Linked DNA regions of Actinoplanes teichomyceticus ATCC 31121. The protein of the gene in region 1 binds, or shares a complex with, the protein of each later gene. Links are inferred from orthologs where the notes say so. Each region holds a gene or a part of one and is shown on either strand. Other genes may lie near its edges.

Region 1 (4,862 bases):
CAGCCGCATGAACTTCATCTTCCCGAAGAAGTTGAAGGTGGTCTCGGCCAGCGCGCCGCTCATCGCCGAGGCGGCCAGCATCGCCGGGGCGACGAACTCGGTGTAACTGACCAGCCGGCCGCCGGGCAGCTCGATGTCGCCGATCAGGGCGCCCACACCCACCCCGATCGAGAACAGGTAGAGCACCGGCTCCAGCAGGCCACCGATCATCACCAGCCAGTACGCCGACTTCAGCGCGGTGACGTTGCGCTCGGTGACCCGCACGGACCGGCCGGCGCTGCCCTCGAAGGACACGAGCTTCGGCATCAGGATCAGCACGACGTCGCTCCCATCCTCAGATCACCAGCCGCCGCTCGAACCGCCGGTGCGCCAGGAACCAGCCGGCCACACACCAGGCGAGCAGGTAGAGCACGTGCCACAGCCCGGCCACGCCGGGGTCGACCCCCAGCGTGGCGGCGCGGGTCAGGTCCACGCCGTGCCAGAGCGGCAACGCGTACGCCACCCAGCGCAGCACGGCCGGCAGCGACTCGATCGGGAAGAACACCCCGGAGAACAGCGACATCGGCAGCACCGCGAACCGGAACAGCACGGCCAGGTAGCTGTCGCTGCGCACGCTCGCGGTGTACGCCACCACCGGCGCCGCCACGGCCGTGCCGACCAGCACGGACACCGCCGGCACCAGCAGCGCCCAACCCGAGCGCAGCGTGCCGAACATGGCGGCCACCAGCAGGAACGCCGTGACCGTCAGCAGCACCCGGAACAGCATGAAGGCCAGATGACCGCCGAGGATGTCGGCCACCCGCAGCGGCGCGGCCGCCTGCGCGAAATACACCCTCATCCACTCGAAGCAGCTCATCACCGGCCAGGTGGCCTCGCCGAGCGCGGTCTGCGCGGCGGTGGAGGCGATCAGGCCCGGCACGATCCAGTCCAGGTATGCCGTGCCGTCCACCCCGGTCCGCACATAGCCGCCCACGCCGAGCCCGAAGCCGAGCATCGTCAGCAGCGGCAGCACCAGCGTGGACAGGGCACTGGAACGCCACGTGCGGCGGTAGTTGACGAGGTGGTACTCCAGTACGTACGCCGAGGAGATCATCGGTTCAGTCGACCAACGTGCGGCCGGTCAGGTGCAGGAACACGTCCTCCAGCCCGGAGCGGCGGACCAGCGCGCTGGCCGGGCCCAGCGCGCGCCGGTGCACCTCCGCCAGGGCGTCGTCGCCGTCGGCGACGTAGAGCAGCACCCGGTCGGGCAGCACCTCGACCCGGGCGGCGATCCCGGCGAGCTTTCCCGTGTACGACCCCTGGTCCTCGGTGGCGAACCGCAACTCGACCACCTCCCGGGTGGAGTGCCGCTCGATCAGCTCACGCGGCGAGCCCTGCGCGACGATCCGGCCGCCGTCCATCACCACCAGCCGGTCGCAGAGCTGCTCCGCCTCGTCCATGTAGTGCGTGGTCAGCACCAGCGTCACACCCTGCTGCTTGAGCCGGAACAGCCGCTCCCAGACCAGGTGGCGCGCCTGCGGGTCGAGACCGGTGGTCGGCTCGTCGAGCAGCACGATGTCGGGCTCGTTGACCAGCGCCCGGGCGATCGTGAGCCGGCGTTTCATGCCGCCGGACAGCGGCTCCACCTTGCTGCCGGCCCGCTCGGCGAGCTGCACGAACTCCAGCAGCTCGGCCGCGCGGCGACGGGCGGTCGCGCGCGGGATGCCGAAGAAGCGCGCATAGGTCGTCAGGTTCTCCCGGACGGTCAGCTCCGCGTCGAGGTTGTCCAGCTGGGGGCACACGCCGAGCCGGGCCCGGATCCGCGGGCCGTCGTGCCGCGGATCCATGTCCAGGATGCGCAGCACCCCGTCGGTGGGCGGCGAGACGCAGCCGATCATCCGCATGGTGGAGCTCTTGCCGGCGCCGTTCGGCCCGAGGAAGCCGAACGCCTCACCGGCCTGCACATCGACGTCGATGCCGTCCACCGCGGTGAAGTCGCCGAACCGCTTGATCAGACCGCGGGCGTGGATGAGTGCCGTCACATCCAGAGACCCTACGGAGGGGGTGCGACAGAATTTCGCGCCGCGCCGACCAGCTCGCCGGTCACGGCGGCCACCTCCGACCGGTCCACCGGCGTGCCCGAGTCGTAGCGGACCGCCCAGCTCAGGCCGTCCTGCCCGCTGACCCGGCGGCCGACCACCCGCACCCCGCCCCGTTCCAACGCGTGATGTGTGGTGTACGCCACCGAGCGGGTCACCCGCGACCGCACCTGATCCGGCACCTCCCCCGGCGCCAGCAGCAGAAACGTCGCCTCCGGGCCGTCCACCAGCACGGTGTAGCCGTCGCGCTCCTCGGCCACCTCGGCCGGGGTGATCCGCAGTTCGCGTCCGGACCAGGCCGCCTTGTGGATCTCGTGCCAGCCCAGCCGCTGCTCGGCGCCCGGCAGCCAGACGCCCCGGTTCGTCGCCACCACGACGCCCTCCGGCTCGCAGGGGCACCAGGCCACCACCCGCTCCTCCGCCTCCAGCGGGGGCCGGGACTCGGCCGGCAACGCGGGTCGCCGTCGGAAGAGCTTCACATGCCACCTGCCGCCTGTTCACGCAGGGCCCGGGCCTGCTGTTCCAGCGAGAAGAGCTCCCCGGCGAGCGCCAGATACTGGTCCTTGTGGGTGACCGGGTTCAGCCGCTGGACCTTGGACTTGAGATCACGGATCCGGGTGGTCAGCGCGCCGGCCTGCAATCGGGCCAGGGTGACCTGCACGTAGCGGGGGTCGGCCACGCCGTCCACCCGCAGCGGCTCCACCGCCAGCTCGCTGACCAGCCCCTGTCCGGCCAGATCGGCGCAGGCGTCACGCACCTTCTCGATCCAGACCACGCCGCCGGCCGCCGACGCCGCCCCACCGGCATGCGCCACCGCCTCGCGCAGCGCGGCCAGTACCGGGTCGGCGTAGTTCTCCGGCCCGAGCGCGTCGAACATCGGTCCGGCCAGCACCGGCTCCTGCAGGGCCAGCTTCAGCGCCTCGCGCTCGACCAGCCGCTGCGGCGAGTCGGCCACCGCCTGCGGGCGCGGGGCGCGCGGCTCGGCCGCCTCGCCACGCAGCGCGTTGTTCACCGCCCGCTGCACCGGCTCCAGGTCCATGCCGAGATCACCGGCGAGCTTGCGGGCGTACTCGGGTCGTTTCTCCCGGTCCTTGATCTTCGCGACCAGCGGCGCGGCGCGCCGCATCGCCTCCACCCGGCCCTCGACGGTGTCCAGGTCGAACCGGGAGATGGTGTGCCGCAGCGCGAAGTCGACCAGCGGCTCGCGGCCGGCGATCATGTCGCGGACCGCCAGATCGCCGCGGGCCAGGCGCAGCTCGCACGGGTCCATGTTGTCCGGGCTGACCGCGATGAAGGTACGCCCGACGAACCGCTGGTCCTCCTCGAACGCCCGCAGCGCCGCCTTCTGCCCGGCGGCGTCCCCGTCGAAGGTGTAGATGATCTCGCCGGTGAAGCTGTCGCTGTCCATCAGCAGCCGGCGCAGCACCCCGATGTGGTCCACCCCGAACGCGGTGCCGCAGGTGGCCACGGCGGTCAGCTCGCCCGCCTCGTGACAGGCCATCACGTCGGTGTACCCCTCGACGATCACCGCTCGGCCGCGCTTGGCGATCTCCCGCTTGGCGTGGTCGATGCCGTAGAGCACGTGCGACTTCTTGTAGAGCGGCGTCTCCGGGGTGTTCAGGTATTTCGGGCCGTCGTCGTCGTCGAACAGCTTCCGCGCGCCGAACCCGATCACGTCACCGCTGAGGTCCCGGATCGGCCAGAGCAGCCGGCGGCGGAACCGGTCGATCAGCGAGCCGGACCGGGCCGTCTTGGCCAGGCCGGCGGTGATCAGCTCGTCGGCGGTGAAGCCCCGCAGCCGCAGGTGCTTGCTGAGCGCGTCCCAGGAGTCCGGGGCGAAGCCGCACCCGTACTTCTCCGCCGTGTCCCGGCCGAAGCCGCGCTCGGCGAGGAACTCCCGGGCCTTGCGGGCGCCGGGCGAGCCGAGCTGGTCGCGGTAGAACTCGACGGCCGAGGCGTGCGCGGCGATCAGCCGTTGCCGCTGCCCGACCTGCGGGCGCGGGCCGGACGGCGCGGAGCCGTCGGTGTCGTATCGCAGCTGGATGCCGGCCTTGCCGGCCAGCCGCTCCACCGACTCGACGAACGACAGGTGCTCCGCGTCCATCAGGAACTTGATGGCGTCCCCGCCCTGGCCGCAGCCGAAGCAGAAATACACGTTCCGGGCCGGGGAGACGTTGAACGACGGGGTCTTCTCGTCGTGGAAGGGGCACAGCCCCTTCAGGTTGCCGCCCCCGGCCGAACGCAGCGTCACGGTCTCGCTGATCACGTCGGCGATCGAGGTGCGGTCGCGGACCAGTGCGATGTCCTCGTCCTTGACCCTGCCCGCCACGGCATACATCCTGCCTCGCCCGGGCCGGCGATCGCCAGCAGGGTCGCCGGCGAATCAGATCACCGTTGCGCGACCAGGGCGCGGTGCCAGGCCACCGCGGCGTGATCGGTCAGCGACGCCACCTGGTCCACGATCACCCGCAGGGCGTCGGCGTCGGTGCGGGCGGCCGCGTGGCACGGCCGGAACAGCGGGTCCAGCCGCTCGGGCGTACGGCCGAGCGCCTCGACCAGCTCGATCAGCACGGTGCGCTGCCGCTGGTAGCGCTGCTCGGCGGCGCGGGTGCGCATCACGTATCGGAAGGCCATGCCCTTGAGCAGTGCGCACTGGTCCCGGGCGGTGGCCGGGACGACCAGGTCGGCCTGGTAGCGGCGCATCGGCTCGGTGCCGTACCGGCTGTGCGTGGCGCCGACCGCGGAGGAGACGAACCGGCCGGTCAGCACGCTGGTCATCCGTTT
Region 2 (16,568 bases), 6.8 Mb from region 1 along the record:
CACGGTGGTTGGCAACCTGGTCAACGACCCTGAGCTGCGCTTCACCAATTCGGGTGCGGCGGTCTGTTCGTTCCGCATCGCTTCCACCCCGCGGACTCTGGACCGGCAGTCGGGCGAATGGAAAGACGGCGAGCCACTGTTCCTCTCGTGCAGCATCTGGCGTGACGCCGCCGAGCACGTGTCCGAGTCGCTGCAGCGCGGCGCTCGGGTGATCGTGCAGGGGCGGCTGCGCCAGCGCAGCTACGACACCAAAGAGGGAGAGAAGCGCACCGTCATGGAGCTCGAGGTCGACGAGATCGGCCCGTCTCTGCGGTACGCCACGGCCAAGGTGCAGAAGATGAGCCGTTCCGGCGGCGGGGGTGGCTTCGGCGCCTCCGGCGGCGGTAACCGCCAGCAGTTCGGCGGCGGCAACAGCGGTGGCGGCGGCCGGAGCAACAACGACTTCGACGACCCCTGGGCGTCGGCGGCCCCGGCCTCCAGCGGCCGCTCCGGCGGCAACTCCTCGTTCGACGACGAGCCTCCCTTCTAAGCCCTCGGGCTTTCTTGAGTTCAGGAGTAAGAGCAATGGCTAAGGCTGCGGCGCTTCGCAAGCCGAAGAAGAAGGTGAACCCGCTCGACAAGGACGGGATCACCTACATCGACTACAAGGACACCGCGCTTCTGCGGAAGTTCATCTCGGACCGCGGCAAGATTCGTGCCCGCCGCGTCACCGGTGTGACCTCGCAGCAGCAGCGGCAGATCGCCCGCGCGGTCAAGAACGCGCGCGAGATGGCGCTCCTGCCGTACACGGCGACGGCGCGCTGAGGAGGGTCACCCAGATGAAGATCATCCTCACTCAGGAGGTGTCGGGTCTCGGCACCCCCGGCGACATCGTCGAGGTGAAGAACGGCTACGGCCGTAACTACCTGCTGCCGCAGGGCTTCGCGATCCAGTGGACCAAGGGCGCCGAGAAGCAGGTCGCGGTCATCAAGCGGGCCCGCGAGGCGCGCGAGATCCGGGACCTGGGCCAGGCGAACGAGGTCAAGGACCAGCTGTCCGGCCTCAAGGTCACGCTGAGCGCGCGCTCCGGCAACGGCGGCCGCCTGTTCGGCTCGATCACCCCGGCCGAGATCGTGGACGCGGTCAAGGCCGCCGGTGGTCCGTCGCTGGACCGTCGTCGTCTCGAGCTGCCGGGTCACATCAAGACCACGGGCTCGTACAACGTCCAGGTCAAGCTGCACCCCGAGGTGACCGCCACGTTCCCGGTGAACGTGGTCGCCGCCAAGTAGTTCTCGCACCACCGCGTACGGCGCGCCGGGCTCAGCCCCGGCGCGCCGTTCGTGTTTGCGCTGTCCGGCTCGGTGAGCGGCGGGATGGCCGGGCACGAAGACCGCGCAGAGATGCGGGTCAGGGCCGAGCGGACACGGGCGCCGAGCGGACACGGGCCCGGGCACGACGGGGAAGCGGGTCAGCTGAGGCTGTTGCCGGTGATCGCCGAGCTCAGCACCGTGGCCAGGCCACCGCCGACGACGGCCGCGGCCAGGCCGACGCTCGCGGACTTCCACGCCGTGGTGGCGAAACGCAGGCCGAAGGCGACGACGATGCTCAGCGCCAGCGAGATGCCGAACTCCGGCGCGGCGTTGGCGAGCGTCTGCAGAGCGTGCGCGCGCTGGCCGCTGTTCAGCAGCAGCATGCCGGCGACGAAGAGGACCACCGGCACGCCGTACCAGACGACCGTGTATCCGACCGCGGCGAGCGGGCTGGTCGAGGTCTCCTCGTCCTCCTCGTCGTCCGGGTTGAGCAGGTCGTTCGGCTGGCCGGAGAGCAGGGCGCTGCTGACCGGGCGCCGCTCGTAGGCGCCGGTGTTCTCGAAGAAGGCGCTGCTCGTGGCGCGGCGCGGTGGCCAGGAGGTGTCGGCCTCCGGTGCGGCGTCCGGCGACGCGGCGATCACCGAGGTGGCGCTCAGGGCCAGGTTCGCGCCGCCGGAGACCGCCGCGGAGCCGCTCGGCCGAAAGGGCGGGAAGTCCGAGGTGCTGAAACGCTGCGGCTCGCCGTCGACCAGGTCCGCGCTGAGGTCACGACGCCAGTCGTCGGCGGCCGGAGCGGCGTTCGGGCGGTAGCCGGTGCTGCCGGGGACCGCGGCGGCGCCGGAGACGGGCGCCGTGCTCACGTCGGCCCGCCAGTCGGTACCGGTGGCGGTGGCGCGGTAGCCGGCCGCGCCCGAGGTGGGCGCGACGCTGGTGGCGCCGTTGAGTGCCGCGCGCCAGTCCGCACCCGGGGGTGCGGTGCCGCCGGCTGCGGTGCCGCCGTTGAGCCCGCTCCTCCGGTCCGTGCTCGCAGCCGGGGCTCCGCCGGGTGCGGTGGCGGCCTCGTTGAGTGCGGCGCGCCAGTCGCCGCCGGGTGCCGGGACGCCGCCCGGCGCCGGGACGCCGTTCGTGCCGGGGCGCCGGGCGCTGCCGGGCCCGGGGAAGCCCTCGGCGCCGGGGCGCCGGGCGCTGCCGGGAACGCCGGCGCCGCCGGCCGCATCGGGTGCCGCGGTCCCGTCGGGAGCTGATCCGCCGTCGATGCCGGCCCGCCAGTCGGCGCTCGCGGTGGCGCGATAACCGGACACCGGAGCGGCGGCGCCGCCGCTCGTCCCGGTACGCCAGTCGCCACCGGCGGTGGCCCGGTACCCCGCAGAGCCGGAGACCGGAGCCGCGTCGGCGCCGCCGTCGAGGCCGGCGCGCCAGGCGCCGCCCGGGGCGGGACCGGAGGTCGGGGCGACGTTGTCGGCTCCGGCGCGCCAGCCGCCCCCGTCCGGCGCGCCGCCGTTGCGGTGACCGGGATCCGGGGCCGTGCCGCGGCGGTGACCGCCGTCGCCCGGTCCCGAGCCGCTCCAGCCCGGAGCCGGTCCGTTGTCACCGTTCCAGGATGTTCCGGTGGCGGGGCCGCCGGGGCCACGCCAGTCGTCGCGGCCCCGGCCACCGAAGGGCGGGTCGTCGCGGTCGTCGCGGCGGCGCGGGGATTCGTAGCGGTCCACACCGTCGTCGGAAGCCTCCGGTGACCAGGACGGCGGGCCGCCGGGAAGCTCGCGCTGGGCGCCGTAGGCGGGCTTGCGCGTGTCACGGCGGCCGGTGTCACGCCACGACGGGTCGCCGCCGTAGCCGTTCCGCCACGAGCCCTCGTCGTCCCGCCGCGGTGGGCCGGCGGGGAGTTCCCGGGCGCCGTGGGACGGGCCGGGTAACTCGCGGCCGCCGCTCATCCGGCGCTGGTCGGACCAGGTCGAGCCGTCGGTCTCCGGGGCGCCGTAACCGGTGCGGCGCGGGGCCCGGTCCGGCTCCGGCCAGGCGGCGCCGTCCGGCTCGGCGTCGTAACCGGTCTGCCGCGGCACGCGCGGGGAGTCCGACCACGAGGTGCGGCCGGCCGGCAGCGCACGCGGCTGCGGAGTGCCGTAACCGGGCTCGTCCCAGTCACCGGACCGGCCGGCGGGCAGCTCACGCGGCGCTTCCTGCCGGGGCGGCAACGGCCCCGGCCGCCAACCGCCGGTGGCGTAATCGTCGTCCGGGCCGACCGACCGGCGCCCGGGAGGCTCGGACCAGGCGTCCGGCGGCGGTTCAGGTGCGCGGCGGCGGCCTCCGCCGCCGTCATTTCCGAGCCCGTTGCCGTACGCCGTGGGAGCGCCCGGTCCGGCCCGGTAGTCGTCCGGGTCGCCGGCCCCGCGGAAGCGGCCGGACGTGTACGGATCGGACTGGCCGGCTCCGGTCCACGAGGCGCCGCCACCGTCCGGCATCGCGCTGCGGGGCGTCGCCGGGCCGGGCATCGCGCCGCCGGACCAGGCAGCGCCGCTGCCGGGCATGGCGCTGCGCGGGGCAGCCGGGCCGGGCATGGCGCTGCGCGGGGTGGCCGGGCCCGGCATGGCGCTGCGCTGGCGCGGGTCGTCCGGGATCGCGCTGCTCGGCAGCGGCCCGCCGGGCACCCCACCGATCGGGCCGGACGGCTCGTCGTCGCGCCGGCTGCGTCGTCCGCCGCCACCCCAGCCGTCCGCGCCGGCCGGCTCGGGTGGCGGCGCGGTGCCGCCCCGCCGCTTCATCTCCTCGCGGCGAGCCGCCTCGGCCCGCCAGGCCAGGACGCGGGGGTCGTCCTCGGCCCGGCTCCACTGCCCGGTGTCCGGGTCGCGCGTCCAGTTGCTGGTGTCCGGCTCGGCGTCCCAGGAGGCGGTGTCCTCACGCCAGTCCGTCGCGTTCGCGTTGTAGCGCTGCGTCCGCCGGGCGCGCCGGCCGGTGCCGCGCTCGCGCTCGGGCAGGCCACCGGAGGCGGCGGCGCCCTCGGCACGGATCCGGCCGCTGACGTCCGGCGACGGGGCGTCGTCCGGCGCGGCGCGGCGGGACAGGCGGGTGGAGGACTCGGGGCGTACGCCGTACCGGATCGGGGTCTGACCGCCGCGCTCGCCGTAGGCGGCGCCGGAGCCCTGAGCCGGGTATCCGTCCTGTTCCGCGGCTTGGCCGCGGTCGTGTTCAGCGGAGCGCCGGCGGCGCGGGGAGGCCAGCGGTTCCGCCCGGTCGGCGTCGTAGCCGCGGCGGCTGGAGCGGCTGCCCCGGGACGGGGCCGGCGGGACCGGGTCGGGAGCCGGCGAGCCGGGCGCGAGCGGGATGCTGCCGGTGTCGGTGTGCCCGGCCCAGTCGTCGGTGTCGGCGGTGCTGGTCCAGCCGGTGCCCCCGGCGGGCTGGGTATCCGGCTCGGGCGCGCGTCGGCGGCCCCGCCGGGTGGACCACTCGGTGTCGGCGCCGCGCCGCCAGGCGGCACGGTCGTCCTCCCGGACGAAGTGCCGGCCGTCGTCACGGGGACCGGCCTGCCAGCCGGGACCGTCGGACCGCTCCCAGCCGCCGACGTCGGTGGTGTTCTCCCCGGGGGTGTGGCGCGCGTCGCTCCACGACCCGGACGGGGTGGCGCTCTCGGCGGACCGCTGCCACGACGGCGACGAGGGCTGCTGCCAGGACGGGGTGCGGCCGGACTGCTGCCACGAGGGCGTCGACGCGGAGGGCTGCTGCCACGACGGGGCCGGGGTGGAGGCGGACTGCCGCCACGAGGGCGTCTGCGCGGAGGATTGCTGCCAGGACGGGGTCGATGCCGACGGTTGCTGCCAGGACGGCGTCGATGCCGACGGCTGTTGCCAGGACGGCGTGCCGGAGCTGCTCCAGGTCTGCTCGACCGGGGTGGTCGCGGCCCGCCCGGCGTCCGCGTCGCGCCGCCAGGACGGGGTGTCCGACCGGCTGGACGGGAGGTCCCGGCCGGCGCCGACCTCCTGCTCCGGCGTCGGCCACGCGGTGCCGGAGATGGTCGCGCGATCGGGCGTGCTCTCCGCGTCCTGCCCGGACTGCCACGCCTCGGTGGTGGAACGCCAGACGTGTGATCCGGTGGAGGAGCGCCACTCGGTGGTCTGCCGCCAGCGCGCGCCGGTGGCCCGCCACTCCGAGGTCTGGGTGCGCCAGCCGACGCCGTCGGCCGGGAAGGTGGGCCGGCCGGTGGAGGCCACCTCGGACCAGCGATTCGCCGGCTCGACGGCCTGGCCGCCACCATCCGAGTACGGCTCGATCTCGCTCTGCTGCGCCCAGGCGTCCGCCCGGCGCTGCCAGGTGAGGGCCTCGGGGCTGGGCGTCATGCTGCCGGTGTCGGTGAGCGCGGACCAGCGCGGCTCGGTTTCGTCGATCTCCGATTCCCGGGTGGGCCAAGCCTCCGCAGCGCGCCTGTCGCGCGACATGCGGGCGCCGTAGTCCCACTCCCGTTGGTCCACCTGAAAAGGGTGACGTGCCGGAGACGGAACCGCAACGCCTCACAGCGACAGCTTGCTCACCCGACCCGGTAAATCCGCAGATCCATCAGCTTTTCTGCCCTCCACAGGAAGGAGCCAGAAAAGTGCTGCTGGAGGTCTTTCCCCAGGAGTTGTCCACATGCTGTGCACAGGGCTGCCCACAGCTGAGGGCCACCTGTCCACAGGTTGTCCCAAGACTCGTCCACCGTGGCAGTTGGGCTGGTCGTGACGGGGTTCGTACAGTGGTCCAGCCCTCTGATCGACCGGATCTGCTGAAGTAGCCACGGACTCGGCCGAAGGAGTCGTCCGAGGGTTGTTCGATCGTGATGGCGGCATGGTCAATTAAGGGGGATGTCCCGGTGTCGATCACCGACGACGCACGTCCGGATCCGCGTCCCCCGGCTCAGCCGACCGGGGGACCCCAGAGCGGCGGGTTCGGCCGTTCCGGGCCGACGAACGGTGGGCAGTTCGACAAGGCGCCGCCGCAGGACGTCGCGGCCGAGCAGGGCGTGCTGGGCGGCATGCTGCTGTCCAAGGACGCGATCGCCGACGTGGTCGAGATCCTCAAGACCAACGACTTCTACCGGCCGGTGCACGCCACCATCTACGACGTCATCCTGGACCTGTACGGGCGGGGTGAGCCGGCCGACGCGCTGACCGTGGCGGCGGCCCTGGCCGACAGCGGTGACCTGCAGCGGGTCGGCGGCGTGCCCTATCTGCACACGCTGATCGAGAGCGTGCCGACCGCGGCCAACGCCTCCTACTACGCCCGGATCGTCTCGGAGCGGGCGATCCTGCGCCGGCTGGTCGAGGCGGGCACCCGGATCGTCCAGCTCGGCTACGGCACGGGCGGCAACGGCGGCCGCGACGTGGACGACATCGTCGACCTGGCCCAGCAGGCGATCTACGACGTGACCGAGAAACGGGTCAGCGAGGACTTCGCCGCGCTCGGCGACATGCTGCAGCCGACCCTGGACGAGATCGAGGCGGTCGGCGCCGCGGGTGGCGTGATGACCGGCGTCCCGACCGGCTTCAACGACCTGGACCGGCTGCTCAACGGCCTGCACCCGGGTCAGCTGATCATCGTCGCCGGCCGTCCGGGTCTGGGCAAGTCGACCGCGAGCATGGACTTCGCCCGCAACGCCGCGATCCGGCACGGCTGCGCCAGCGCCATCTTCTCGCTGGAAATGAGCAAGATCGAGATGGTGATGCGGTTGCTCTCCGCGGAGGCGCGGGTGCCGCTGCACACCCTCCGGTCCGGTCAGCTCTCCGACGACGACTGGACCAAGCTGGCTCGGCGGATGGGCGAGATCAGCGAGGCGCCCATCTTCGTCGACGACACGCCCAACATGAATCTGATGGAGATCCGGGCCAAGGCGCGCCGGCTCAAGCAGCGGCACAACCTCAAGCTGCTGGTCATCGACTATCTCCAGCTGATGTCCTCGCCGAAGAAGACCGAGAGCCGTCAGCAGGAGGTCTCCGAGCTGTCGCGTGGTCTCAAGCTGCTGGCCAAGGAGATCGAGTGCCCGGTGATCGGCGTCAGCCAGCTGAACCGTGGCCCGGAGCAGCGGACCGACAAGCGGCCCCAGCTTTCCGACCTGCGTGAGTCCGGCTCGATCGAGCAGGACGCCGACGTCGTGATCCTGCTGCACCGCGACGACTACTACGACAAGGAGTCCCCGCGGGCCGGCGAGGCCGACTTCATCGTGGCCAAGCACCGTAACGGGCCGACCGACACGATCACGGTGGCGGCGCAGCTGCACCTGTCCCGTTTCGTCGACATGGCCATCTAACCCGCATTCCACCGCGGGTGGACGCCCGTGGCACGCCGGGTCGCGGCAGAACCGCGGCCCCCGTCCGGCGTACGGCGGGCGTCCGGCCGCAGCCGCGACGGGCGCGGCTGCGGCGGCTGGGGTCAGGCCGCCTCGTCCGGCGGGCGGTGCGTGGTGACCAGCCGTTCGACCTGCCGGTGCTTGCCGGCGGCAGCGTGCTGCACCGTCTCGACGATGATCCGGGCCAGGGTGTCGACGTTCCACTCGCGGCAGGCTTGCTGGTCGAGCCGCAGGTCGACGAGCTCGCCGTCGGCATTCACGGTGGCGTGCACGACGCCGTCCGGGGACTCCGCGCTCACCTGCATGGTGGCCAGGCTGCGCTGCAGTTCGTCCACTCCGGAGCGGAGCTCCTCGTAGCGGCCGTAGACGTCTTCCAAGTCGGTCCGTAGCGCCTGGTTCGCCGCGCGCTCAGCGATTTCAGTCACGGTTGTTCCTCCGTTCGCCGTGACAGGGGGGCGACGTGAGAATACCCAAGATCCGCGACGTTGCGTATTCCAGTGACTTCGTAACGCGAACGAAAAAAGAGACCTATCGAAATGGTTCACTCGTAAGTGACCGAACGACTCCAATTTGTGGTCACGTAGCGTGACAAAGGCCACTGTGGTAGGTGGCGTCGAGGGACGGTGACGGGCTGGCCCGGCTCAGTTGCCGCTGGTCGACGTGCCAAGCATGGGAAGGGCCGCCGTGGCGGGACCGAGCAGCCGACGGTCGCTCTCGGTCAACGCCATCCGGCCGGCGCACTTCAGTGACAGCTCTCGGCCGTCCCCATTCGCGGGCAGTTCGGTGTCACCCAGCAGGCCGGTGATCGTGGTGACCGCCACGTCCATCGCCGAATCGGATGGTCGAGGGTGCACTGACCGGTTACCGAGCAGATCCACATGGTGCAGGAACGCCTCGGTTATCAGGGTGGCGAAAAAGTCCGAAAGGGCGAGTACCAATCCCTGGGTCATCACCCGTCGCCCGTCCTCGGGTGAGCCGACCGGCGCGGCTGTGCCGGCAGCCGAGGCTGCGGTTCCGCTGGCGGTTCCGGGTGTGCTGGCGGTTCCGGGTGGCCGAGGGTCGCGGACCCGTTGGTGGCCGCCGGTGCGCCGGCGGCCACGACCGTGCCGGCGACCTCGGCTGCGCTTGCGATGGTGGGAACGTCACCGCCGGCCTGGGCGGCGGTCGCCCGGACCGCGGCCGGGGCGGGGGTCGATCAGAGCGTGACGATGCCGCCGGGGCGGTCGAAAGCCGCGGCGCAGCGACGGATCCAGCGGGCATGAGCGCCGGCGGCTTCGCTGCCGGAAGAACCGGATCGCGTACGCCAGTAGCCGACGACATCCGTGTCCACCGGCGCCCGGCTCGGGGTGGCCAGCGCACGCGGGGCATCTCCGGTGAGGTGGAAGAGCAGGTCGGCGCGGCTCCATCCGGGACGGCCGGAGGGGGGAGGAGGTCGTGGTCGCTGAGCCCGGCGACGAACCCGTTCACCCCGGAGTAGGCGCCGCGTCGAGTGCTCGGACCAGGCCGTGGGCGCCCGGCAGCGCCATGCCACCAGCCTTGCAGGCCCGCGCATGCGGCCCGGACGGCTCCCCGGTCCAGCGGGAGAGCGCGTGGGGCCTCCGTTCCGGCCACGAGACCGGAGCGGAGGCCCCACGGTGCCGGCGAAGGCCTCACGGTGCCGGCGAAGGCCTCACGGTGCGCGCGAAGGCCTCACGGTGCGCGCGAAGGCCTCACGGTGCGCGCGAAGGCCTCACGGTGCGCGCGAAGGCCTGAGTCGTCGAACCGGTCGCAGGAACGCCGGCTCCGCGACCCGGCCGTCCGCCGCCGCGCCCGTCGGCTCGAGCTGTCCGGCCCGAGCCGCGGCGCGCCCGCCTGAGCGGTCGGGCTGTCCGGCCCGAGCGCGGCACGCCCGCCTGAGTGGTCGGGCCGGGCGAAGTGCCCGAGGCGGTCAGTGGAACGCCACGGGCCGAGCCCGAACGAACCGTCAGTCGAACAGGTCGTGCAGGAAGCTGCGACGGCGGTAGTGGCCGTGGTGCCCGTAGGCGCGGTAGTGGCCGTGATGTCCGTACTGCGGCACCGGCGGCGGGTAGTGCGCGGCCGGCGCGTGGTGGACCGGGGCGCCGTAGGCGGGCGGCGGCGGGGGCGGCGGAATGTAGCCGTGCCCGCCGTGCGGGGGCGGAGGCGGGGGCGGCGGGGTGTGGGCGGCGGGGCCCGGCGCCGGCGCGGATCGGTTGTAGCTGGCCTCGGCCGCGAAAAGTTTCTCCAGCTCACCGCGGTCGAGGTAGATGCCGCGGCACTCGGTGCACTGGTCGATCGTGACGCCGCTGCGCTCGTAGACCCGCATCTCACCGTGGCACTTGGGACAGGTCATCTGCATCTGCATTCCATTGACGGTACAAGGCGGTGTCATGCCGTGGGGCCGAAGAAGCTGTGTGCTTCCTGTACACGTTCGGGTCCGGGGCCAGGTCAGGGTGCCGGGAGGGGCCGTTCCGCGCTGCCGGCCGGGGCGCGCAGCACCGGGGCCCAGAGCAGCAGCGCCGCCGGGTAGAGCAGATATCCGAACCGGGTGGTGGGCATCAGCAGGATCGCCGCGAGCAGGCCCCAGCCGCAGTACAGTGCGGCTGTGCCGGCGTCGCGGGGTGGCCGGCGCAGCAGCCGCCAAGCGATCACCAGGGCGGCCGCGGCGAGCAGGGCGGCGGCCAGGAGGCGACCGCCGGGCAGGTGTTGCGCGATCAGATAGCCGGGGAACGGCGACTGCGCCGGGCTGCTCACCAGGCCGTGCCCGAGGGGGAAGCGGACCACGTTCTCCAGCAGCGAGTCGGCGTTCACCAGCAGCGGCGGCAGCAGGGCGAGCACCGGCAGGCCCAGCGCGGGCGGCAGCATCCGACGCCCCCGGCCGGCGGCCACGGCGCCCGGCCCGGTGGTCACGCCGCCCGCCCCGGCCGCCCCGCCGGCCCCGGTGGCCCCGCCGGCCCCGGTGGTCACGGCACCCGGCCCGGTGGTCACGCCGCCTGCCCCGGTGGTCACGGCACCTGGTCCGGTGGTCAGGGCGCCCGTGCCGGTGGTCAGGGCACCCGTGCCGGTGGTCACGGCACCCGTGCCGGTGGTCACGGCACCCCGGCCGACCGCCGGGGCAGCCCACCGACCGGCCAGGGACAGGACGGCCAGCACGGCGACGACCGGGAGGGCGAACAGCTTCGCCGCCGCGGCGGCCCCGACCGCGACGCCGGACCAGCCGTACCGGCCGGTGGCGGCGAGGGCCAGCGCCAGCAGGCACAGCGCCAGCACCGGGATGTCGTCGCCGCCGGTGGCCAGCGTCAGCGCGGTCACCGGGAGGACGGTCGCGGCCTGGATCGCTCGTACCGGAAAGGGGTGGGAGCGGCGCAGGACGGCGACGGCCCCGCCCACCGCGACCACCGCGGTGATCGCGAACCAGATCCGCGCGTCGGTCCACCAGTGCTCGCCGGCGAGCGCGCGCGGAAGGCCGAAGACGGCCATCCCGGGCTGGTAGGGGCGGTAGCCCAGCAGGCGCTCGTCGACCGCGAGCGCGGCGATCTCGGAACGGCTCAGGTACGGCGTGCCGTGCTCCAGCAGAGACCGGCCCATCGCCTCGACGACCAGCACCTCCTCCTGTGCCCGGCCGGTACGCCCGCCGGCCCGCTGCACCGCCTCGACGACCAGCGGCAGCAGGGCGACGGCCGCCCAGGTCAGCCAGGCCAGCCCGGCCCGGACCCGGTCGCCGGAACGGCGCAGCAACAGCTGGACGGCCACCACGAGGGTGGCGAGCGCATAGCCCCAGACGGCGATCAGGCCCCAGGCGCGGTGCGGCTCCAGGGTCGACGTCACACCGGTGACCAGGGCGAACACCGCGGAGATCAGGTACAGCCCGAGGTCGGCCGCGAGTCCACCGGCGGCCCGGTCGATGCGCCCGAGCGGTCCGCCGGCGGGTTTCGTCACGCCGGCAAGTGTGGCAGAGAGGATCTCCCCGACCCGGCCGACCGGCGAGCCGGCATCCGCACCACGGCGCCGGCGTCGTGCAGGGCCGTCGCCAGCACTCCGGGACGGCCGCCGGAACCACGCTGCAGCGTGCCGAGCAGGCGCGCCGCCGAGAGCGGCCGGGCGAACAGGTGACCCTGCCCGGCCTGGCAGCCCAGCTCCCACAGCGCGCGCCGCTGCGGCTCGCTCTCCACCCCCTCGGCGACCACCGTCAGGTGCAGGTTGCGGGCCAGGTCGACGGTGGTCCGGACGACCGCGGCCGCCTCTGCCGAGGTCTCCACCGCGGCCACGAACCCACGATCGATCTTGAGTTGGTGCACCGGGATGCGGGAGAGCACCGAGAGTGAGGACACCCCGGTGCCGAAGTCGTCGACGGCCAGCCGGATCCCGGCGTTGCGCAGCTCGGCGAGCACCCGCTCGACCACGTCCAGCTGACTGATCGTGAGGGTCTCGGTGAGCTCCAGGACCAGCTGCCCGGGGGACACGTCGTGGCGTTCCAGCCGGGCCAGCACGGTGGCCGGGAAGTGCGGGTCGAGCAGGCTGCGTGGCGACACGTTGACCGCCACCGGCAGGTCGAAGCCGGCCGCCCGCCAGCCCTGCATGGCCAGCAGCGACTCCTCCAGCACGGCGTCGGCGAACGCCGGCAGCTGCCCGGAGCGTTCCACCGTCTCCAGGAACTGCACCGGGCTGAGGTCGCCGTGGTCGGGATGGTTCCACCGGGCCAGCGCCTCGGCCGAGACCACCTCGCCGCTGCCCAGGTCGACGATCGGCTGGAAGTCCACGGTGAACTCGTGCTCGCTGACCGCCCGGCGCAGCTCACCGGTGAGCATCAGCCGCTCGACGTCCGCGGTGTCCCGGGCGTGCGCGTAGATCATGGTCGGCTCGCCGGCACGTTTCGCCTGGTACATCGCGATGTCGGCGCGCCGCATCAGCTCCTCGACGCTGCCCGCGCCGGCGGCCAGCGCGATGCCGCCGGCCGCCTCCACGGTGATCCGCATTCCCTCCACCTCGATGCTCGGCTCCAGCGCGCCGAGCATGGTGGCCGCCCGGTGGTTGGCCAGGGCCGGCGTGGGCAGCCCGGTGAGCAGCACCGCGAACTCGTCGCCGCCCAGCCGGGCGACCAGGTCACCGGGCTCGGCCGCCTCGTTCAGCCGGCGGGCCACCTCGCACAGCACGTCGTCGCCGGCCGCGTGCCCGAGCGTGTCGTTGACCTCCTTGAAGTGGTTGAGGTCGATGAGCAGCAGTGCCACCAGGCTGCGGTGGCCGCCGTCGGAGAACAGGCGACCGGCCCGTTCGTACAGCTGGCGGCGGTTGGGCAGGCCGGTGAGCGAGTCGTGGGTGGCGGCGTGCGCGTTCTCCGCGGCGATCCGGGCCAGTTCGGCGTACGCCTGCGCGTTGCGGATCGCGGTGCAGACCGCCGACGCGAAGGTGCGCAGTTTGTACTGCTCCACCTCGGTCAGCCGGACCGTCCCGCCGAAGCGCAGCCGCAGCACCCCGACCCGGACCCCGCCGTCGTGCGCGACGAGGTCCACCGTGGTCTCGTCGGGCCGGCTGGGCCGGCCGGACAGCGGGCCGTCGGCGAGCACCTGCGACTCGGTGGCGCGAACGGACCGGTCGGCGTTCTCCGCGGTGAGGTCGATCGCGGCCTCGGCGGCCGAGAAGATCTGCGCCGCCCGGATGGTCGCCGAGTGCAGGACCTGGGTCAGGTCCACGGCGTTGAGCTCGTCGGTGGCCTTGGCGAGACGCTGCCAGGACTCGCGTTCCTGCCGGGTCCGGGCGCTGCGTGACTGCCAGAGGTGCATGCACGCCACAACGAGCGGAACGACCAGCAGGAGCAGCACGTTCGCGTCGGTGGACAGCACCCACAGCACGACCACGGTGGCGAGGAACTGGCCGAGGTGGCCGATCAGCTTGCCGGTCCAGTTCTGCCGGGCGGCCTGCCGGATGGTGGTGCGCGCGTCGGCCGCCATGATCGGTACGAAGACCACCTGGTCGGTCACCGCGAAGGCGATCAGCCCGGCGAGGATGGCCAGCGTCGGCGCGTGCGGCGCGGTCAGGTCGGGCTCGATGTCCAGGGCGAGGAAGGCGCCCGCCGCGGCGCTGACGGTCAGGGCCTCCTTGGCCATCGCGTACGCCGTCTTGCGGGTGCCGACCCGGGTCCAGAGCTTCAGGACCGCCTGGCCGGCGACCGCGCAGAGCAGCACCCACGGCGGGGGCAGCAGGGTCAGGCCGACGAGCACCGGAACCTCACCCCAGGCGGTGCCGTTCAGGGTGGACTTCATCCGGACGTAGACCCGCAGCCGGTTGGCGGCGATCACCGCGACGCAGAGCAGACCCAGCGCCATCGGCGGGGGTGGGGGCCCCGGGTGCCGGTGTGCGTAGATCGCCCAGCCGGCGCCGGCGCCGAGCCCCAACACGACGACGAGACCGACGAGCAGCCGAAGCCGCTGATCGGTCGCGTCGTCGTTGGTACCGGTGTCAGACATGCTGTCCCTGTCGCCGAACGCAACTGAGCCGTAGCTCAGGGTTCAAGGCTATTCATATGCGCCGTTCCGCGCATCCTCGTCTTTTTCAGCCCCAGTCGTTGCTACCGCGCATGGCTCTCTCCTCACCCCTTGGCGCTTCGTGGCCGGGAGCGGTTGGTCCGCCCGCCGAACCGTTCTCGTCCACTAACGACGTTTGCTGCGGTGTGTCGCGACAGGGCAGAACGTTAGGCGGCGATCATGCCGTTTTCCAGCGGATCGTGTCGTTATGCGCATAATGCGGAAAGAGCCCGGAGAGCCGTTACGGACGGTTTCCGAATGGCAACCGAATGCGATGAAGAATGGGTTGCCGATTACAATTTTCATTGTCATCGCAGCGGCTCTGGCCAGTGCCGGAACCCTACGGAGGCGGTGTGGACAAAGTGTGAAGCCGATCCGGCGACGATGCGAACGTGTCCGGCTCCGGCGCTCTATAAGCTCCCGGTATGCCCCAGGAAACGCACCTGACGCACGTCGACGAGACCGGCGCCGCCCGGATGGTCGACGTGTCCGCCAAGTCGGTGAGCGATCGCCGCGCCGTCGCGGCCGGTACGGTCCGCACCACCCCCGAGGTGATCGAGCTCCTGCGGGCCGACGACCTCCCGAAAGGCGACGCCCTCGCGGTCGCCCGGCTGGCCGGGATCATGGGCGCCAAGCGCACCCCCGACCTGATCCCGCTCTGTCACCCGATCGGGCTGCACGGGGTCAAGGTGGAGCTGGTGCTCGGCGACGACACGGTCGAGATCACCGCCACCACCAAGACCGCCGACCGCACCGGGGTCGAGATGGAGGCGCTCACCGCGGTGGCCACCGCCGGTCTCGCGATGATCGACATGATCAAGGCGGTGGACCCGGCGGCCAGCATCGAAGCGGTGCGGGTGCTGCGCAAGCAGGGCGGCAAGACCGGCGATTGGGTACGCCCGGAGGACCGGCCGTGACGATCCGCGCGCGAGTCGTCGTCGCCTCGAACCGCGCCGCCGCCGGGGTCTACGCCGACACCAGCGGCCCCCGCCTGGTCGCCGGCCTGCGTGACCTGGGTTGCGAGGTGGACGAGCCGGTGGTGGTCCCGGACGGCGCTCCGGTGACCGAGGCGCTGCGGGCGGCGCTCGCCGACGGCGTGGACGTGATCCTGACCAGCGGCGGGACCGGCGTCACCCCGACCGACCGGACCCCGGAGGCGACCCGCGGACTGCTCGACTTCGAGATCCCGGGCATCGCCGAGGCGATCCGTGCGTACAGCCGTGACCGGGTCCCGGCCGCCGCGCTGTCCCGGGGGCTCGCCGGGGTGGCCGGCCGGACCCTGATCGTGAACCTGCCCGGTTCCACCGGCGGGGCCAAGGACGGCCTCGCGGTCCTCGGGCCGCTGCTGGCCCACACGGTCGACCAGATCAGGGGCGGCGACCACTAGCGGATTAGGCTCGACCGGTGAGCGCTGACGAGAACACCCCGGTCGGCTGGGACGAAGCCCGCCGGCTGGCCTATCAGGCCGGTCTCGCCGCCTCGGCGGGCGCCGAGCGGATCCCCCTGGCCGACGGCGACGGCCGCACCCTCGCCGAGCCGCTGCGTGCCCTCACCGCCCTGCCGGCGTTCCCGACCTCCAGCATCGACGGCTGGGCGGTGCGCGGGACGGGCCCGTGGCGGCGGGTCGGCCGGGTGCTGGCCGGCGGCACGCCACCGCCGCTGACCGAGGACGGCACCTGCGTGGAGATCGCCACCGGCGCGATGGTGCCCGGTGGCGCCGCCGCCCTGATCCGCGTGGAGGAGTCGGCCATCGGCCCGGACGGCCTGGTCACCGGCGTTCCGCGGCCCGCGCCGGAATGGCGCCTGCCGGGCGAGGAGGCCGAGCTCGGCGAGGAGCTGCTGCCGGCCGGCACGGCCGTCGACCCGGCCGTCATCGGCGTCGCCGCGACCTGTGGCTACGAGACCCTGACGGTCCGCCCGGAGCCGCGCGCCGCCCTGCTGGTCTTCGGCGACGAACTGCTCACCTCCGGCCCGCCCGGCGCCGGCCGGGTCCGGGACTCGCTCGGCCCGCAGGTCCCGGCCTGGTTGCGCCGCTACGGCGCCACGGTGACCTCGGTCGCCGGCCCGGTCCAGGACACCCTGGACGCGCATCTGGCGGCGATCCGCGCCGCGCTGCAGGTCGCCGATCTGGTGTGCACCACCGGGGGCACCATGCACGGCCCGGTGGACCACCTGCACCCGTCGCTGGCCGAGCTGGGCGCGGAGTACATCGTGAACACCGTCGGGGTCCGTCCCGGCTTCCCGATGCTGCTCGCCAGGGTGCCCGGCCCGGACGGCCGCCCGCGTTTCCTGGCCGGCCTCCCGGGCAACCCGCAGTCCGCGGTGATCGCCCTGGTCAGCCTGGTCGCGCCGCTGCTGGCCGGGCTGGCCGGCCGGCCGTTCCCGGCGGAGCTGCCGCAGGTCGAGGCGGCTCGCCCGGTGCCCAGCCGGGGCCGGGACACGCACCTCGCG

The links.
Region 2: the proteins of dnaG (region 1) and dnaB are in contact, whole or in part, in a crystal structure (PDB 2R6A), measured with the Geobacillus stearothermophilus proteins. The link is inferred for Actinoplanes teichomyceticus ATCC 31121 from one-to-one orthologs. Residues at the interface, in WP_049624496.1 of Geobacillus stearothermophilus: Lys456, Leu457, Leu458, Pro459, Ala460, Asn463, Ala464, Leu467, Leu535, Leu536, Ile537, Ala538, Gln544, Glu545, Asp548, Tyr549, His552; in WP_033016901.1 of Geobacillus stearothermophilus: Ser13, Glu15, Ala16, Gln18, Glu91, Leu92, Asp94, Ala95, Val96, Pro97, Thr98, Ala99, Ala100, Asn101, Tyr104, Tyr105, Ile108.

What each region holds. Positions count from the first base shown.
Region 1 is NZ_CP023865.1:1,433,724-1,438,585, reverse strand. Bases 1,986-4,862 are described here. They hold dnaG (DNA primase), read right to left. Parts: upstream 4,417-4,862; coding sequence 2,554-4,416; downstream 1,986-2,553. Other genes in these bases: ACTEI_RS06560 (deoxyguanosinetriphosphate triphosphohydrolase), read right to left, coding at 4,467-4,862; ACTEI_RS06570 (hypothetical protein), read right to left, coding at 2,033-2,557; ACTEI_RS06575 (ABC transporter ATP-binding protein), read right to left, coding at 1,986-2,021. In the rest of the region: ACTEI_RS06585 (ABC transporter permease), read right to left, coding at 1-306; ACTEI_RS06580 (ABC transporter permease), read right to left, coding at 335-1,093; more of ACTEI_RS06575, read right to left, coding at 1,098-1,985. UniProt on the Escherichia coli protein: RNA polymerase that catalyzes the synthesis of short RNA molecules used as primers for DNA polymerase during DNA replication.
Region 2 is NZ_CP023865.1:8,227,919-8,244,486, reverse strand. What follows is about bases 5,389-8,326. They hold dnaB (replicative DNA helicase), read left to right. Parts: upstream 5,389-6,093; coding sequence 6,094-7,560; downstream 7,561-8,326. Other genes in these bases: ACTEI_RS37615 (hypothetical protein), read right to left, coding at 8,241-8,326; ACTEI_RS36420 (YbaB/EbfC family nucleoid-associated protein), read right to left, coding at 7,683-8,024; ACTEI_RS36430 (hypothetical protein), read right to left, coding at 5,389-5,749. Outside these bases: ACTEI_RS36445 (single-stranded DNA-binding protein), read left to right, coding at 1-529; rpsR (30S ribosomal protein S18), read left to right, coding at 565-804; rplI (50S ribosomal protein L9), read left to right, coding at 819-1,268; more of ACTEI_RS36430, read right to left, coding at 1,448-5,388; more of ACTEI_RS37615, read right to left, coding at 8,327-8,549; ACTEI_RS36410 (TFIIB-type zinc ribbon-containing protein), read right to left, coding at 9,563-9,955; ACTEI_RS36405 (glycosyltransferase 87 family protein), read right to left, coding at 10,045-11,535; ACTEI_RS36400 (putative bifunctional diguanylate cyclase/phosphodiesterase), read right to left, coding at 11,532-14,060; cyclic pyranopterin monophosphate synthase MoaC, read left to right, coding at 14,594-15,034; ACTEI_RS36390 (MogA/MoaB family molybdenum cofactor biosynthesis protein), read left to right, coding at 15,007-15,504; ACTEI_RS36385 (molybdopterin molybdotransferase MoeA), read left to right, coding at 15,522-16,568. UniProt on the Escherichia coli protein: The main replicative DNA helicase, it participates in initiation and elongation during chromosome replication. Travels ahead of the DNA replisome, separating dsDNA into templates for DNA synthesis.